DNA from 2 places in the Nocardia sp. A7 genome. Region 1 is predicted to be linked to the other one. Evidence: predicted binding sites of a transcription regulator. Region 1 holds the regulator's gene; the other holds the start of a gene.
The links. Region 1 encodes HspR, which represses chaperone genes until heat shock. Its sites were predicted from a motif close to ANNTGAGTNNNNNNNACTCANNT; they were not measured.
Positions count from the first base shown of each region.

Region 1 (8,850 bases):
GCGGTGCAGTTCGTCCTCGACCATCTCGAGGACTTCGAACGCGCCCAGCGCTTCCTCGAGCAACTGGCCCGCGATCATCGCAAGTACGGCGTCGAAGCCGACCACTACGACATGGCCGGACGCGCGCTGCTCGCGGCGCTGCGCACCTACCACGGCAACCGCTGGACCAGGGAACTCGACGAGGGCTGGCGCGACATCACGCTGCTGATCTCGGCGTCGATGGCGATCGGGGCGAACGAGGACACCTCGCAGCCGTACTGGGACGCGACCGTGGTCGGTCACCGGCGGGTGCTCGACGATCTGGCGATCGTGCGACTACAGGCCGACGGACCCATTCCCTTCAAGGCCGGGCAGTATGTGCCGGTCGCGGTGCCGCAGCGGCCGAATATGTGGCGCTACTTCTCCCCCGCCATCCCCGCGAACCCGTATGGCGAGATCGAATTCCATGTGCGGCGGATCAGTGGTGGCTGGGTGAGTCCGGCGATCGTCAACGACACCAAGGTCGGGGATCGGTGGAAGATCGCCGGGCCGCTTGGCGGCTTGCAGGTGGATCGGGAGTCGGGGCGCGATGTGCTGATGATCGGCTCCGGCACGGGGATCGCGCCGTTGCGAGCACAGCTGATCGAGATGAGCCAGCGGGGGATCAATCCGCGCGTGCACTTCTTCACCGGTGGGCGCTACCCCGGCGACCTCTACGACGTGGACAACATGTGGCAGCTCTCGCAATCCAATCCGTGGTTGACCGTGGTGCCGGTCTGCGAGGAACGCGCCAATCCCTGGTGGTATCCCGAAGATTCGGGCACACCGCCGATGGGCATGCCGCGGCGATTGGTCGGTAATCTGGGAGCGGTGGTGACCAGCTTCGGGGCGTGGTCGGACCGGCAGATCCAGATCGCGGGATCGCCGTCGATGATCGCCAACACCCGTTACGCGCTCCTGCGAGCCGGTACACCGAGTGAGATCATCGCTGCCGATCCTGTCTGACCCTTCGCGAAAGAGGATGATGAGCAACGCTTTTCCCGACCCCGCTTGGACGGCCACCGTCGTCGGTCACCACCGGTTGCGCCACGACCTCGCGGTGATCCGGCTGATCGGCGATTTCGTGCCGTTCGAAGCCGGGGGTTCGGTGGAGGTGGAAGTGCCACAGCATCCAGGGGTGCGGCGGCGGTTCTCCCCCGCGCTGCCGCCCTCGCTGGACGGCAAGCTCGAATTCCATGTGCGGACGGTGCCCGGTGGGTGGTGTTCGAGTTCTATCGTCGGCGACACCCAACCCGGTGATCAGTGGCGAATCAATGCTCCCCACGGGGTTTTCGCGGTCGATCCCGACGCTGTGGAGGTGGTGATGATCGCCGGTGGTACCGGCCTGGCACCGATGCGCGCCCAGATCCTGGACCTGGCCCGCCGCGACACCCCGCCACGCACCTACCTGTTCTTCGGTGGGCGCTCGCCTCGCGACCTCTACGCCAACGACATGCTGTTCCTGCTGGCGGACGAATTGCCGTGGCTTTCGGTCATTCCCGTTGTCGAGACTCCGGATGACCCTGCGGTGCGCGATGAATGGCACGAGCAGACTCGTTCCGACGTGGGCTTCGCTCCCGAGGAAATGCTGCACGGCACCCTCGCCGACGTCGCCGCCGCCCACGGACCCTTCACCAAACATCAAGTGCTGGTGTGCGGCTCCCCCGCGATGGTTCGCACCACCGTCGACCGCCTGATCCAATCAGGAACTCCCCCAACGAACATCACTTCCGAAGGCGCCTGAGACCGCGAGTCAGAACAAGGGGTCGTGGCGGATCGATTGGGCTTGTGTACCTGCTGCCATCAAGCGGAACTTGGTGGTTTGGACCATCGACGGGGAGCCTACGATTTGGACGTCGCGGTCGGCCCACGGGCCGTAGCTGGCTACTACCTTGCCTATCTGGCCGGTCATGCGGGGCTCCAGGCCTGGTAGATCTGGGTGGTGCTCACCGGAATCATAGTACCACCAGGGGTTTTCGTCACTTTCGGTGACAGGGGTGATGGTGAGCCATTTGTTGGCGATGGCCAGTTGGCTCAGGACCTGGAGGTCGTAGAGGTCGCAGGGGTGGTGGCCGCCGACGAAGAGGTGAACCTTCGGGTTCACTCGGCGTTGGGCCATCGCCATGATCTGGGCGCGTAAGGGGGCGATGCCGGTGCCGCACCCGACCATCAGCATCTTGCGTTTGGTGTTGCGTGGTACGCCGAGGCCGCCGAGGGGGGAGCCGAGTCGCCACTGATCGCCGACGGCGGTGTGCGCCACCATGGCGGGGCTCACCCAGCCTCCGAGCACGCCGCGAACGTGGAATTCGATCTCGCCGTTGACGTTGGCCGGATTCGCGGGCGAGAGATAGCGCCACATCCGGGGCCGCGACGGGATCTCCACGCTGAGGTACTGGCCCGCGGCGTACTGCATCGGCTGATCGAGTTGCACGCGCACGATGGACAGGTTGCGCAGCACCTCGCGATGTTCGACGACGGTGCCGGTCCAGGCGGCGGGGGTGGTCTCCTTGTCGGCAGCGCTGATCATCGCGCCGCTGATGGTGGCCAGACCCTCGTCCCAGGCGTTGGCGACCTCGTCGGTCCACATCTCGGTGCCCGCGAACACCCGCAGGGCCTTCTTCAGCGAGTTGGCCACGGCCACATAGTGCGCCGGTTGCACGCCGTACTTGCGATGGTCGCGCCCGAGCTGGGCCAGGAACGGGAGGAGCTTGTCGGGCTCCTCGAGGCGTTCGAGGGCGTAGGAGATCGCCGTGACCAGTCGGTCGCGCTGGGAATCCATGGCAGCCGGGAAGTAGTCGCGGACACCGGGGTAGTCCGTGAAGAGGATCGAGTAGAACGACCTCGACAGCTTCTCGGATCCACCTTCTTCAGCAGCAACCGCCTTGAACGTAGTACGGATCAAAGCGACAGTCCGCGAATCCATATGTGTCACAACCTCGTTTCGCCATCGAACGCTAGCCGCGCCGGCGAGTGACGGGCTGGGAGGACACTCGTCAGCAGCCGATGCGAGAAGTCTAGGCGAGGTTTGCCAGCTTAGGAATCGTACTCTTAAACATCACGCATGTAATTCTAGATATACCAGGCGGTTCCTAGTAGTTTCCCTTAGAAACATACCTGAAGACCGTTAATCGCGGGTGAACAGCGGGGCACGAATGTTCAAAGCGCCCGGCATATCAGACAATTGGTGACCAACGGCCCTGGTAGAGCGACCTTTCCGCTACGTCGACAGCAGTCGCAGCCCGACGCGCCGGGCCATGACACGCGGGGTAGGTACCCAGGACCGGCGGGTCGTGAACGTCGAAATGCCTTCTGATTGATCCGATTTCAGCATCCCGACAGCAAACTTTTGGACGTTCGTCGTGATGAATCCGCACCTCAGCGCGCCGCGACGGCATCTCCGTTCAACAAGATCACGAATAAGTGAGTTGCTGGAGAGTCACCAGGCGGTCGCCGGGGGTTGACCGGAGACCGACGAGCCCCCGGCTCGGCATCCGCCGCGGCGGATATCGAACCGGAGGCTCGTCGGATCGAAAAGCTCAGCGCCGATGCCGTGGCTGCCACACCACGAGCGCGGTACTGCGTGCGGGCGGCGACAGATCGGGCCGGTAGCCCGCCCGCAACCGCTCCATCTCCGCGCTCATCTCCTCGACTCGCTGCTGCAACGCCTCCACCTGATTGGTGAGTTCGATGATGCGCTTGATGCCAGCGAGATTGACGCCCTCGTCCTGCGACAGGCGCTGCACCTCGCGCAGCACCTCGACATCGCGGGCCGAATAACGGCGTCCGCCACCCGAGGTCCGTTGCGGGGTGACCAAACCCAGCCGGTCGTAGGTACGCAGCGTTTGCGCGTGCATCCCCGCCAGTTGAGCCGCCACCGAGATCATGAAGAACTCGGCGCGCGAGGTCGCACCCGAAACGGAATTCGGATTATCGGACATCAAGCACCCGCCCATCCTGCCCGCGGTTCGAAGCCACTGGCCTTCTCCGCCTCCTGATAACGCTTGAGCGCATCGGTGGCGTCGGAGTCGAGTGACTGCGGCACCGCGACCTTCACCGTGACCAGCAGATCACCGGCGCCGCCCGCCGCACCACGCTTGGGTACACCACGACCCCGCACCCGCAGGATACGCCCGTCAGCGGTGCCCGGGGGCACCTTCACACCGACCCGGCCGTCCAGCGTCGGCACGGAAACTGTTGTCCCCAGAACCAATTCGCTGTAGCTCACGGGGAGCACCAGGGTGAGGTCGTCGCCTTGACGGCCGAAGACCTTGTCCTGGCTGACGTGCACGCTGACATACAGATCGCCCGAAGGCGCACCGCGCAGACCCGCCTCGCCCTGACCGGCCAACCGGATCTTCTGACCGTCACTGACGCCCGGTGGGATCCGGACGGTGATGGTGCGCGTGCGGTTCTGGATGCCGCTGCCCGAGCAGTCGGTGCACGGGTCGTCGATGATCGACCCGGTGCCGCGGCAGTCGTCGCAGGGCTCGCTGAAACCGAACGCGCCCTGGTTACGGCTGACCACGCCCGCACCGTTGCAGTGCGGGCACACGCGCGGGCTGGTGCCCGGCTTGGCACCGCTGCCGTGACAGGTGGTGCACGGCGAGGGACTGGTCATCCGCAGCGGAACGGTGACACCCTGGGCCGCCTCACGGAAACCCAGGGTCGTCTCGGTCTCCACATCGGAGCCGCGACGCGGACGAGCCGCCGCCCGGCCACCGGCGCCACCCCGGTTGAACAGCCCGCCGAGCAGATCGCCCAGCCCGCCGTCACCCGCTGCGCCGGTGCCACCGGCCTGACCGAAGATGTCACCGATATTGAAGTCCTGCGAAAAGCCGCCGCCCGCACCGGGAGTGAACCCGCCGCCGCCGTAGGCCCGTCCGCCACCACCGCCGCCCGCGAACATGCGGCGCGTTTCGTCGTACTCCTTGCGCTTGGCCGGATCCGACAGCACCGCGTTGGCTTCGCTGACGGTCTTGAACCGCTCCTCGGCCTTGGTGTCACCCGGGTTGGAATCCGGGTGCAGGTCACGGGCCAGCTTGCGGTAGGCCTTCTTGATCTCGTCCTGCGAGGCGCCGGCGGAGACACCCAGCTCCTTGTAGAAGTCTTTCTCGATCCACTCCCGTTGGCTCACCGGGCATCCCCTCCTTTCCTATTACTCGTTCGCGTCGGCATCTGCGTCCGATGCCTCCGCGTCAGTTACCCCGACCAACGCGTGCCGAAGCACCCGGTCGCCGAAGCGATAGCCCTTGCGCATGACGATGCCGATCACCGGGTCGGCGCCCGAGCCCTCGTGCTGCACTGCCTCGTGCAGCGTGGGGTCGAACGGGTCACCGGCGGTACCGAATTCGACGAGACCCTGCTTGGTGAGCGCGGTCTCGAGCTTGTCGGCGACGGACTTCAACGGGCCGGTGTCGAGGTCGCCGTGCGCCCTCGCCCGATCCAGATCGTCCAGCACCGCGAGCAGTTCGGTGACCACCGACGCCTTGGCGGCATCGATGTTGGCCTGGCGGTCGCGCTCGACACGGCGGCGGTAGTTCGCGTATTCCGCGGTCAACCGCTGCAGGTCGGCGGTGCGCTCGGCCAGCTCGTCGTTCTCCGGCTCGACAACCTCGGCGTCGAGGGCGGAGTCCGCCGTGGCGGCCTCCGCGTTCTCGTCCGCGGTGTCTTCCAGGATGTCGTCGACCAACTCCTGCTCCGAGGAGTTCGCCTCGGTCACTTCTTGTCCGTGTCGACCGGCTCGTCCACGACCTCCGCGTCGACGACCTGATCATCATCGGCCTGGCTCGGGCCCGCACCGTTGCCGGACTGCGCGTCGGCGGCGGCACTGGCCTCGTAGATCGCCTGGCCGAGGGCCTGCGACTCGGTGGCCAGCTTCTCCACGGCCGACTTCACCGCGGAGATATCGGTGCCTTCCAGCGCCTGCTTGGCCTCGGCGACCGCGTTCTCCACCTTCGCAAGCTGATCGGCGGAGACCTGTGCGCCACCCTCGCTCAGCTTCTGCTCGTTGATGAACTTCTCGGTCTGGTGCACCAGCGACTCGGCCTGGTTGCGAGTCTCGGCCTCTTCACGGCGCGCCTTGTCGTCGGCGGCGTGCGCCTCGGCGTCGGCGACCATGCGGTCGATCTCTTCCTTGGACAGACCGGAGCCGTCCTGGATCTTGATCTTGTTTTCCTTGCCGGTGCCCTTGTCCTTCGCGGTGACGTGCACGATGCCGTTGGCGTCGATGTCGAAGGTGACCTCGATCTGCGGCACGCCGCGCGGGGCCGGGGGCAGACCGGTGAGCTCGAAGGAGCCGAGCAGCTTGTTGTGCGAGGCGATCTCGCGCTCACCCTGGAACACCTGGATCTGCACCGAAGGCTGGTTGTCGTCAGCCGTGGTGAAGGTCTCGGAGCGCTTGGTGGGGATGGTGGTGTTGCGCTCGATGAGCTTGGTCATCACGCCACCCTTGGTCTCGATGCCAAGCGACAGCGGGGTGACATCGAGCAGCAGGACGTCCTTGACCTCGCCCTTGAGGACACCGGCCTGCAGAGCCGCGCCGACGGCGACGACCTCGTCCGGGTTCACGCCCTTGTTCGGCTCACGGCCACCGGTCAGTTCCTTGACCAGGTCGGAGACGGCGGGCATACGGGTGGAGCCACCGACGAGCACGACGTGGTCGATATCGGCCACGTTCAGGCCCGAGTCCTTGATCACGGACTGGAACGGCGCACGGGTGCGATCCAGCAGATCAGAGGTGATCTTCTGGAACTCCGAGCGGGTGAGCTGCTCGTCGAGGAACAGCGGGTTCTTGTCCGCGTCGACGGTGATGTAGGGCAGGTTGATCGAGGTGCTCTGGCCCGAGGACAGTTCGATCTTGGCCTTCTCGGCAGCCTCACGCAGACGCTGCATGGCCATCTTGTCCTTGGTCAGGTCGATGCCCTGCGACGCCTTGAACTTGTCGACCAGCCAGGAAACGACGCGCTCGTCCCAGTCGTCGCCACCGAGGTGGTTGTCACCGGAGGTCGCGCGGACCTCGACAACGCCCTCGCCGATTTCCAGCAGCGAAACGTCGAAGGTGCCGCCACCGAGGTCGAAGACCAGAATGGTCTGCTCTTTGTCGCCCTTGTCCAGGCCGTACGCGAGCGCGGCCGCGGTGGGCTCGTTGACGATGCGCAGCACGTTGAGACCGGCGATCTGGCCGGCTTCCTTGGTGGCCTGGCGCTGAGCGTCCTCGAAGTAGGCCGGGACGGTGATCACCGCATCGGTGATCTCCTCGCCCAGGTAAGCCTCGGCGTCGCGCTTCAGCTTCATCAGCGTGCGCGCGGAGATCTCCTGCGGCGTGTACTTCTTGTCGTCGATCTCGACGTTCCAGTCGGTGCCGATGTGGCGCTTGACCGAGCGGATGGTGCGGTCGACGTTGGTGACCGCCTGGTTCTTCGCGGGCTGACCGACGAGAACCTCGCCGTTCTTCGCGAAGGCGACGATCGAGGGGGTGGTGCGCGAGCCTTCAGAGTTCGCGACGACGACCGGCTCGCCGCCTTCGAGCACGGCGACGACGGAGTTCGTGGTCCCGAGGTCGATTCCGACCGCACGAGCCATAGTGGTTTCCTCCTGTTTTTGGCGTTCAAGGACAACAGTCTCAGCAACACTGAGCGTAGTGGGCTCAATCCTGCCCTCGAGATCTACCGAGAGTCAACCTGGACTTGAGTCTGGTGCGCTCAACGTTGTCGATCTACACAACCAGCACCTGCGGCGATACATTCCCGCCGCCTCGAAATATTTTCCTGCCCCCCGGGCCATTCTTGCCACGGGTGCGCTCAACCGCGACCCCCGATGCGGGATCGTGACGGTCTCAGCGGGTGAGGCCCGGGTGGATGCCGGGGCGCAGGCCGTTGCCTTCCGCCGTTCGGCGGAGAAGATCGAGGAAGAGGGCGCGGTCGGCGGGAGCAAGGGGGGACAGGAGTTCGGCGTCGAGTTCGGCGACTCTCCGCTCGGCTTCGGCAAGGAGCGCGTGGGCGGCGGGGAGTAGGTGGAGGGCGTGGGCTCTGCGGTCGGCGGGGTGGCGGCGGCGTTCTACGAGCTCGCGTTTTTCCAGGTCGTCCACCAGTCCGACCATGACGTTGCGGTGGATTTCCAGCGCCTCGCCGAGCTCCTGCTGGGTGCGCCCGTCGTGGGCGTTCAACAGTTTCAGCATGCCGAAATGACGGGGCTTGATGCCGAGCGGCGCCAAGAGGTCACTGAAGCGGTAGGCGGCGTGGAAGCCCAGTTGGCCGAGGAGGAATCCGGCGTGGGTCGACAGCTGCGTCGGGTCGGTCACACCCCTACGATACGCCAATCAACGCACCATTGATGATTGCCCTCTTGATTGATAATCACTTGAGGTGCATAGTTTGAAGGTCTCCATCCCTCGATCGAAGAGAGACCATCGTGACTACCTCCACTACCCAGCCCGCCGCGGATCCGCGGCGCTGGATCGCGTTCGCAGTGGTGCTCGCCGCAGGCTTCATGGACCTGCTCGACGTGACCATCGTCAACGTGGCGATACCGAGCATCCAGGGCGACCTGCGGGCCGAGTACTCGCAGATCGAATGGATCATCGCCGCCTACGTCCTCGCCTTCGCCGCCGTGCTCATCACCGGCGGACGGCTCGGTGACATATACGGGCGCAAGCGCGTATTCCTCACCGGCATAGCCGGTTTCACGCTCGCATCGGCGGTGTGCGGCCTGGCGACCGACCCGAATATCCTGATCGCGGCCCGCTTCGCACAGGGCGCGATGGGCGCGCTGATGGTGCCGCAGATTCTCGCCATCATCCAGACCACCTTCCCGAAAGAGGAGCGCGCCAAGGCG
Region 1 covers NZ_JAJPWE010000001.1:1,824,033-1,832,882, forward strand. The annotation lists gene ACLJPD_RS08295 (FAD-binding oxidoreductase) at 1-984, shown strand, start outside; gene ACLJPD_RS08300 (FAD-binding oxidoreductase) at 1,004-1,762, shown strand; gene ACLJPD_RS08305 (FAD-binding oxidoreductase) at 1,772-2,941, opposite strand; gene ACLJPD_RS08310 (heat shock protein transcriptional repressor HspR) at 3,555-3,956, opposite strand; gene dnaJ (molecular chaperone DnaJ) at 3,956-5,152, opposite strand; gene grpE (nucleotide exchange factor GrpE) at 5,174-5,737, opposite strand; gene dnaK (molecular chaperone DnaK) at 5,734-7,599, opposite strand; gene ACLJPD_RS08330 (MarR family winged helix-turn-helix transcriptional regulator) at 7,853-8,317, opposite strand; gene ACLJPD_RS08335 (MFS transporter) at 8,428-8,850, shown strand, end outside.

Region 2 (8,850 bases), 260 kb from region 1:
GTGGGGGAAGGTTTCGGATTTGCTGCGGCCCAACGGGATTCGCGGGGTGGTCGAGAGCTCGGTGTCGCCTTTGCCGTGGCCGAGAACCCACAGGTAGGGGCCGGTGCTGGGGCCGAATTCGGCGGCCAGGCGGTCGCGGTCGGCGGACATGAGGTCGGCCACCGTGGCGATGTCGAGGTCGGCCATGCGTTGGGCGATGCGGGCGCCGACGCCCCAGAGCGCGTCGGTGGGGCGGTGGCCCATCAATTCGGTCCAGTTGGCGGCGGTGAGCTCGAAGATGCCGGTGGCGGCGCCGGGGTCGTGTTCGGGTTCGGCGGAGGTCTTGCCGGTGGACTTGGCGAAACCGGTGGCCAGTTTCGCGGTGAGTTTGTTGTCGCCGATGCCGACCGCGCAGGTGAGACCGAGTTCGATGATGGCGGTGCGGATTTCGGCGGCGAGCCGCCACGGATCGCCGTCGGTGGCGACGAAGGCTTCGTCCATCCCCCACACCTCGACCGCACCGGCCACCCGACCGAGCGTCGCCATGATCTCCTCGGAGGCCACCTCGTAGGCGGCCATGTCGACCGGCAGGAAAACGCCCTCCGGGCACTTGCGCTGCGCCATCCTCAACGCCATCCCCGCTCGCACGCCGTACGCCCTGGCGGGATAGGAAGCGCAGGTCACGACCTTGCGTGGCTGCGCGGGATCGCCTTCGCCGCCGACGATGACCGGCTGCCCACGCAGCTCAGGGCGACGTCGGAATTCCACCGCCGCCTGGAACTGGTCGAGATCCACATGCAGGAGCCACCGGGGCACTGTTCCGTCATACCGCATGGCACCGACAATCCGGCGTAACCGGGCGTGGCAATATCCGTACCGCGCCAACCGATCACGACTGAGCTCGAAGAACGGAACACCCGATGCCGACCGAAGCCACCACCCTCGACCTCGACCTGGCGCGGCAGGTGCTCGCCGCGCAGCCGTTCGCCCGTCTGGTCGGCACCGAGCTCACCGAATTCGGCGATGGGGCAGCCACTCTCGTCATCGATATCCAGCCCGAACACGGCCAGCAATTCGGCTTCGTGCACGGCGGGGTACTCGCCTACGCCGCCGACAACGCCCTCACCTTCGCCGCGGGCACCGTCCTGGGCCCCAACGTCCTCACCGGCGGCTTCACCATCACCTACCTGCGCCCGGCCCAGGGCGAACGCCTGCGCGTGCACGCCACCGTCCTCGGCGCCACCCGCCGCCAGGCTGTCACCCACTGCGACGTCTACGCCGAGACCGAGGGCGAGGAACCCATTCTCTGCGCGGTCGCCCAGGGCACCACCCGCCGCGTCGAGAAGGACCTCGCCCCCTCCACCGAGGAGGACGCGGACGAATTCGACGATGCCGATCTCGACGACGACCTCGACGACCTCGACGACGACCAGGACGACTACGACACCGACCAACTGGCAGTGGTCACCATCGAGGGCCCGGTTCTGCCGCCGGCCGTCAGCCGCTAGCGAGGCGCCGAGGGACCTCGAAAGGGCGACTCGGACTGCTCCGGCTACGGCGAACGGGCCGTGCGCAGTGCACGGCCCGTCGACGGTTCGGATCAGGCGCTGACGGCGAAGGTCTTGCCGTCTGCGGCGGGTTCGGCGATGGGTTCGATGGCGTAGGCCAGGATGTCTGCCACGTCGGCGACGGGGCGAACATCCAGTGCGGCCAAGACCTCTGCCGGGACCTCGTCGAGGTCCGGTTCGTTGCGGGCGGGAATGAAGACGGTCTTCAGGCCGGCGCGCTGGGCGGCGAGGAGCTTCTGTTTCACGCCACCGATCGGCAGGACACTGCCGTTGAGGGTGACCTCGCCGGTCATGCCGACATCACCGCGGACCGGGCGGCCGAGGGCGAGCGAGACCAGGGCGGTGACCATGGTGACGCCCGCGGAGGGGCCGTCCTTGGGGACTGCGCCCGCGGGGAAGTGGATGTGGATGTTGCGGTCGAGGATCTTGGGTTCGATGCCGATTTCCTCCAGATGCGAGCGCACGTAGGTGAGGGCGATCTGGGCGGATTCCTTCATGACGTCACCGAGTTGGCCGGTGAGTGTGAGGGAACGTTCGCCCTCGGCGCCGTTGGCCTCGATGTAGAGGACGTCGCCGCCCGCACCGGTGACCGCAAGTCCCGTCGCCACGCCGGGGACAGAGGTGCGTTCCATCGAGTCCGGGGTGAAGCGGGGGCGGCCGAGGTAGTCGGTGAGGTTGTCGATGTCGACGGTCAAGCTCGTCACCTCGGCGGTCGGCTGCGGACCGGATTCAATGTCGATGACATTGCCGTACCCGAGTTCCGGGTCGTAACCGAGCTCGGCGGCGCTGCCCGACCCGGCGCCGTTGCCGGGCGCGACGTCACCGGTGACCAGACGAGTTGCCGCTTTGCGCAAGGCTTTGGCGACGAGACGCTCCATCTGGCGCACCCCGGCCTCGCGGGTGTAGTTCGCCGCGATCTCGCGCAACGCCGCGTCGGTGATCGACACTTCTTCGGTGGTCAGGGCATTGCGTTCCAGCTGGCGGGGGACCAGGAAGTCACGGGCGATGGCGACCTTGTCGGCCTCGGTGTAGCCGTCGACGGTGATGAGCTCCATGCGGTCGAGCAGGGGACCGGGGATGGTGTCCATGACGTTGGCGGTGGCGATGAACAGGACGTTCGACAGGTCGAGATCCAGGTCGAGGTAGTGGTCGCGGAAGGTGTGGTTCTGCGCGGGGTCGAGGACCTCGAGCAGGGCCGCCGCCGGATCACCACGGAAGTCGGAGCCCACCTTGTCGATCTCGTCCAGCAGGACAACGGGATTCATCGAACCCGCCTCCTTCACCGCACGCACGATCCGGCCGGGCAGCGCGCCCACGTAGGTGCGGCGGTGGCCACGGATCTCGGCCTCGTCGCGCACACCACCCAGGGCGACACGAACGAACTTGCGGCCCAATGCCTTTGCGACCGACTCACCCAGCGAGGTCTTACCGACACCGGGCGGACCCACCAGCACGAGCACCGCACCGGAGCCACGCCCACCGACGACCTCGAGGCCACGCGCGGCCCGCCGCGAACGCACCGCCAGGTACTCGACCATCCGGTCCTTGACCTCTTCCAGGCCATGGTGGTCGGCGTCGAGTACCGCGCGGGCGGCCGAAACATCGGTGCTGTCTTCGGTTTTCACCGACCACGGCAGCTCGAGCACGGTGTCGAGCCAGGTGCGGATCCAGCCGGACTCCGGGCTCTGATCACTGGCGCGCTCCAACCGGCCGACCTCGCGCAGTGCCTCCGCGCGCACGTTCTCGGGCAGGTCCGCGTTCTCCACGCGGGTGCGGTAGTCGTCGGCGCCGTCGGGTTCGTCCTCGCCGAGCTCCTTGCGAATGGCGTTGAGCTGCTGACGCAGCAGGAATTCGCGCTGGCTCTTCTCCATGCCGTCGCGGACGTCCTCGGAGATCTTGTCGGTGACCTCGACCTCGGCGATGTGGTCTTTGATCCAGTCGATCTGCTTGGTGAGCCGCACCGTGACATCGGGGGTCTCGAGCAGCTCGCGCTTCTGGTCATCGGACAGGTACGGCGCGTAGCCCGCGGTGTCGGCGATGGCTTCCACGTCGTCGAGCTGGTTGACGACGTCGATGATCTGCCAGGCCTCCCGCCGCTGCAGCACGGCGACGACCAGCTTCTTGTACTCGGCGGCCAGTTCGGTGGTCCGCTCGTCGGGCTCGACCGCCTCGACCAGTTCGGCCTCCACCCACAGCGCGGCACCGGGGCCGGTGACACCGTGCCCGATCCGAGCGCGGCGCTCGGCCTTCAACACGGCCGCGGGCGCGCCACCGCGCATCCGGCCGACCTGTTCGATGGTGGCGACGACGCCGTAGGAGGCGTACCCCTCGTCGAGGCGCGGCGCGACCAGCACCGACCCGGTTTTGGCGGCCTGAGCGGCGTCGATGGCGGCCTGCGCGGATTCGTCCAATTCGATGGGCACGACCATGCCCGGCAGCACGATCGGATCGGTCAGGAACAGCACCGGCAGGTTCTGAGCTGAAGTCATGTCGACCCTTCCAGAGTTGAGCTTTGTTGACTCAACATGACCCCCCGGGTGTTTGTTCCTGCAGGTGGCGTCGTTCACTCACGGCGAAAAAGATTCGCCGAAATTCTTTCGCCGAGGATGTCGAGAACGCCCGGGTGGTTCCGTCCCTGGGGTACGAACAACCGAACGTCAGAACGCCTGAAAACGATCGATCCCGGCCAGAATGGCCGCAACGAACCGAGGAGAACATCATGGCCAAGTACCTGCTGCTCAAGCACTACCGTGGCGCGCCCGCGTCCGTCAACGACGTACCGATGGATCGGTGGACGCCCGAAGAGGTGACCGCGCATGTCGGATACATGGAGGACTTCGCCGCGCGACTCCGGACGACCGGCGAGTATGTCGACAGTCAGGCGCTGTCCGCGCAGGGCACGTTCGTCCGCTCGGACGGCGAGGGGCGACCGCCGATCACCGACGGGCCGTTCGCGGAGACCAAGGACCTGATCGCCGGGTGGATGGTGATCGACGTCGAGACCTACGAGCGCGCGCTCGAGCTGGCGGGGGAGCTGTCCGCGGCGCCGGGCGCGGGTGGGAAGCCGGTTCAGGAATGGCTCGAGCTGCGCCCGTTCTACACAGAATTGCCCACGGTGACCGAATGAACGAAGCGCTGTTGCGCGAACTCGTCCCCGCGGTGATCGGCGTCCTCGTCCGCCGCGGGGCCGAGTTCACCGCGGCCGAGGACGCCGTGCAGGACGCGCTGATCCGAGCGCTGGAGTCGTGGCCCGACGATCCACCCCGCGATGCGAAGGGCTGGCTCGTCGCTGTCGCTTGGCGAAAGTTCCTCGACGCGGCGCGGTCCGAAACATCGCGGCGGGGCAGGGAATTCGCGGTGGATCGCGAACCAGCGGCTGGGCCCGCGCCCGCCGCCGACGACTCACTGTGGCTGTACTTCCTGTGCGCGCACCCGTCCCTATCCCCGGGGTCAGCTGTCGCGTTGACCTTGCGCGCGGTCGGCGGCCTGACGACGCGGCAGATCGCGACCGCCTACCTGGTGCCGGAATCGACTATGGCGCAACGGATCAGCCGCGCCAAGAAGAGCATCGCGGGCTTGCCGCTCGATCGCCCCAGCCACCCGACCACCGTGCTGCGCGTGCTCTATCTCGTCTTCAACGAGGGCTACAGCGGCGACATCGACCTGGCCGCCGAAGCCATCCGCCTCACCCGCCAGCTCGCCGCCTCGACCGACGAACCCGAGGCCTCGGGACTGCTGGCCCTGATGCTGCTGCACCACGCCCGCCGAGCCTCGCGCACCGAGGGTGGCCGCCTGGTGCCGCTCGCCGAACAGGACCGATCCCGCTGGGACACAAGTCTTATCGCCGAGGGCGTGACAATCTTGCAGGCCGCGTTGGCACGCGACCGGCTGGGCGAATACCAAGCCCAAGCCGCGATCGCCGCCCTGCACGCGGACGCACCGAGCACCGCCGAAACGGACTGGGTTCAGATCGTGGAATGGTACGACGAACTCTTACACCTCACCGACAGTCCGGTGGTGCGCCTCAACCGCGCGGTCGCGGTCGGCGAGGCCGACGGAGCACGAGCCGGACTGGCGGCGCTGGCAGCGCTCGACCCGAACCTGCCCCGCCACAACGCCTCTCGCGCCTACCTGCTGGAACGAGCAGGCGACCTCGAACAAGCCGCGACGCTGTACGCCGAGGCAGCACACACCGCCACCACCGTGCCCGAGCGCGATCACCTCACCCGGGAAGCCGCGCGGGTTCGCCAGTTGCTGTCCTGAATCCGAAACGACCTCGGCCTCCCCGGGTTGAGGGCCGGGGAGGCCGAGGCGGTGGAAGGGCGTCCCGGGTTGAGGACCGGGAGGCCGAGGTGGTGGCCTTACAGGTTCGAGGAACGAATCCGCTCGGTCGGGGGATCGAACGGGCGGCCCGCGGTGGAGCCGGAGCTCAGGAACCCGAGGACAGCGCCGCCGATGAGGAACAGGGCCGCGAGGATGCCAAGGATGATCGGCAGGGTCTTGCCGAACAGGTCGAGCTTGTCCAGGCTCTCCTGGGTGACGGCCATCTGGGCGTCGATGGTCGGCTCGTCGAAGACGAGGTGCGACTTCAGCGCGGTGACGTCGACCTGCTCGGCGCTGCGGCCGTAGTACAGGTGGATCTTCTCGCCGCCCTTGAGGACCGCGCCGGTCCTCGGCTCGACCCACACGTCGCGGGTGTTGGTGTAGAAGCGGGTCATGGTGACCGGCTCTTCGCCCGGCAGGCCCCACTTGGCGGCGGGCAGGGTGAGCTTGTTGGTGGCGGCGGGGACGACGTCCCACATGTTCGTCACCGGGATGGTCTGCTGGAAGTGCAGAACCGGCACGCCGTTGATCTCCGACTCGTCGATGAAGTCGATGTCGTAGGTGGCGCGGGCGTTGAGGTCGAAGTACGGGTAGGACTTCTTCTCGGTGCCGATCGGGAAGCGGTACTGCAGACCACGGCGCTGCGACTCGTCGGCCACCGAGGCGCCCGACTTGTCGACGTTGACGGCAATGGAACCGTTGGGCGAGGCGTCGATCGGCTCGCCGGTGACACGGTCGATGGTGACGCGGTCGACCGAGGCGGTGAGCAGACCCACGCTGGCATCGCGGTCGTCACGACGCAACGTCTGACCGGCCTGAACCGTCATCTCGTCGGCGTCGGAGGGCTCCTCGACGGTCAGGAAGCGCTGCGAGACGATCGGCACGTTGGTGTCGATCTTGGCCGCTCCCTCGGGCGAGGTGAGCGACTTCGAGTCGAGCACAAGGCTTTCCTCGCCGGGCACGCTCTTGGCGATCGTGGTGATGCGCAGATCGAGCGGGGTCTTGGCGACCTTGCCGACCGTGTAGGTGGGGATCATGACGGCGGCCGCGAGCAGCAGCGCGCCGAGACCGACGAGGATGCAGGCGATGAGCCTGCGTACGTTGCTCATCGCGAGCCGTACTGCACGTTGCCGAGCAGCGACGAGCCCGGGTCACCGGACTCTTCGGGCGCCGGGATCGAATTCTGTTGCGCGCCCGCGGTGATGCCGAGTACGGCAATCACCCCGATGACCGCGCCGGCCAGGCCGCTGACCAGGCCGGGGACGACAAACTTCATAGATCGAACTCCAATTGCGTGGTGGCAGACTCAGCCGACGGAGAAGAACCCGAGGGTGGGGGCGAACGAGCAGGTGCGGTCACCATCGGCGGTGGCCGTGGTGAGCGAACCGGTGATCACGGCAGCGACCCGGCCGGGGCCGGTGTCGGCGATGGCGGACAGGGTGGCCGGGCCATCAGGGTTGATGCCGGCCGCGGTGGTGAGCGGCTGGGTGCCGGTGCGACGGTTGTCGAGGTTGACCCACTGCACCGTCATCGGCGGATTCTGCACGACCGTCGCGGTTTTCGTGCCGAGCGCGGTGAAGACGAAGCCGGTCTGGCCCGCGGCCGGTCCGGGCGGGGGCAGCTCGGCCGGGCCGGGAACGGCCAGCGCGGTGCCGATGGAATCCGACGTCGGGCCGATGCAGCCCTTGCCGATGGTCGGGTAGAGGAACTGCGCGATGCGCGGACCGTCCGAGGGCGGCAGTTCGGGACCGCCGCCGCCGCTGCCGTCGAGGAACGTGATCACTCGTTCGAGGGTGGCCTTGACCTGCGCCGGGATGCCGGGCGTTGCCAGCAGCACGCGGGCCTGGGCCAGGATCGCGGCCTGTCCGCCGTCGGCGATGGGGGCGGGGGCGGAAATGGCGCCTACGATCGTCGGTGCCAGCGCTGCGAGCGTGTCCGAGGGGACGTTCTCGGCGATGGCGGGGACGCTCGGCTGCGTCGCGGTGGACTGCGGGGCAGCCATCGTGGGCGTGGGTGCTACGAGTGCCGCACCCGCCGCTAGTACGAGGGCGGACAATGCGGTCCGCGATGCTCGGGTGCTCAGCACTGGTCGGCCGTCCTTTGTTCGGTGGATAGATGAAGCGACCCGGAAAGGTCAGTGTTATCCCGGGTGTCAGATACTTTGGAGAGGTGACTACAGCGGACAGACGGTATGGGGGTCGTACGGTCGTCGCGCGTAAAGCCGAACGGCGACTGCGATTCCTGGAAGCAGCGACGCGAATTTTCGCCGAACGCGGGTACGCCACGTGCTCGCTCGCCGAGGTGTGCGCGGCGGCCGGACTGTCCAAGCGGCAGTTCTACGAGGAGTTCGAGACCCGCGAAGACGTGCTGCTCGCGGCCTACGACCGGATCCAGGACGACGCGGCGGCCGCGGTGGGTACCGCGCTGGTCGCGCTCGGCTCGACCGATCCGCAGCTCGCGCTGCGGGCCGGTTTCGGCGCGTACCTGGAGTCGCTCGGCTCTGACCCCTATCGCGCGCAGGTGGCGCTGATCGAGGTGGTCGGGGTGAGCGATCGGATGGAGACCCATCGCCGGACCCGACGGCACTCCTGGTCGGCGCTGATCGAGGGGGCGCTGGCCGATGTGGGCGTGCGGTTGCGCGGCGATGCCGAGCTGACCACCGCGCTGATCACGGGCGCGGTCACCGGCGTGGCGCACGAGTGGTTGCTGCGCGAGTCGCGCCCGCCCGTCGACGAGCTGGTCGACCTGCTCACCGGCGCGGCGCTGGCACTGGTCTCTTTCGACTGACATGAGGGCAGCCGTCGGGACGGTGGCAACTTCGCGCACCTGTCGCCTGCTCAATCGACTCCCTTTCCAGACATTGTGAGACCGACTGGCTTCACAGTGTGGGCGAGAGTTTGGCATATTAGTGACCCAGATCGCAATGTGAGAATTTCTGAGACCGGTGTCACCTGGGGCGATGCGGTGACAGCCCGTACCA
Region 2 covers NZ_JAJPWE010000001.1:2,082,592-2,091,441, forward strand. The annotation lists gene ACLJPD_RS09460 (DNA polymerase IV) at 1-795, opposite strand, end outside; partial or broken gene ACLJPD_RS09465 (PaaI family thioesterase) at 900-1,307, shown strand; gene lon (endopeptidase La) at 1,580-4,036, opposite strand; gene ACLJPD_RS09475 (YciI family protein) at 4,267-4,674, shown strand; gene ACLJPD_RS09480 (RNA polymerase sigma factor) at 4,671-5,810, shown strand; gene ACLJPD_RS09485 (DUF3068 domain-containing protein) at 5,909-6,979, opposite strand; gene ACLJPD_RS09490 (DUF2613 domain-containing protein) at 6,976-7,146, opposite strand; gene ACLJPD_RS09495 (hypothetical protein) at 7,177-7,872, opposite strand; gene ACLJPD_RS09500 (TetR/AcrR family transcriptional regulator) at 8,040-8,657, shown strand.
Region 2: the regulator HspR is predicted to act here: its motif matches at 4,051-4,073, upstream of lon (endopeptidase La).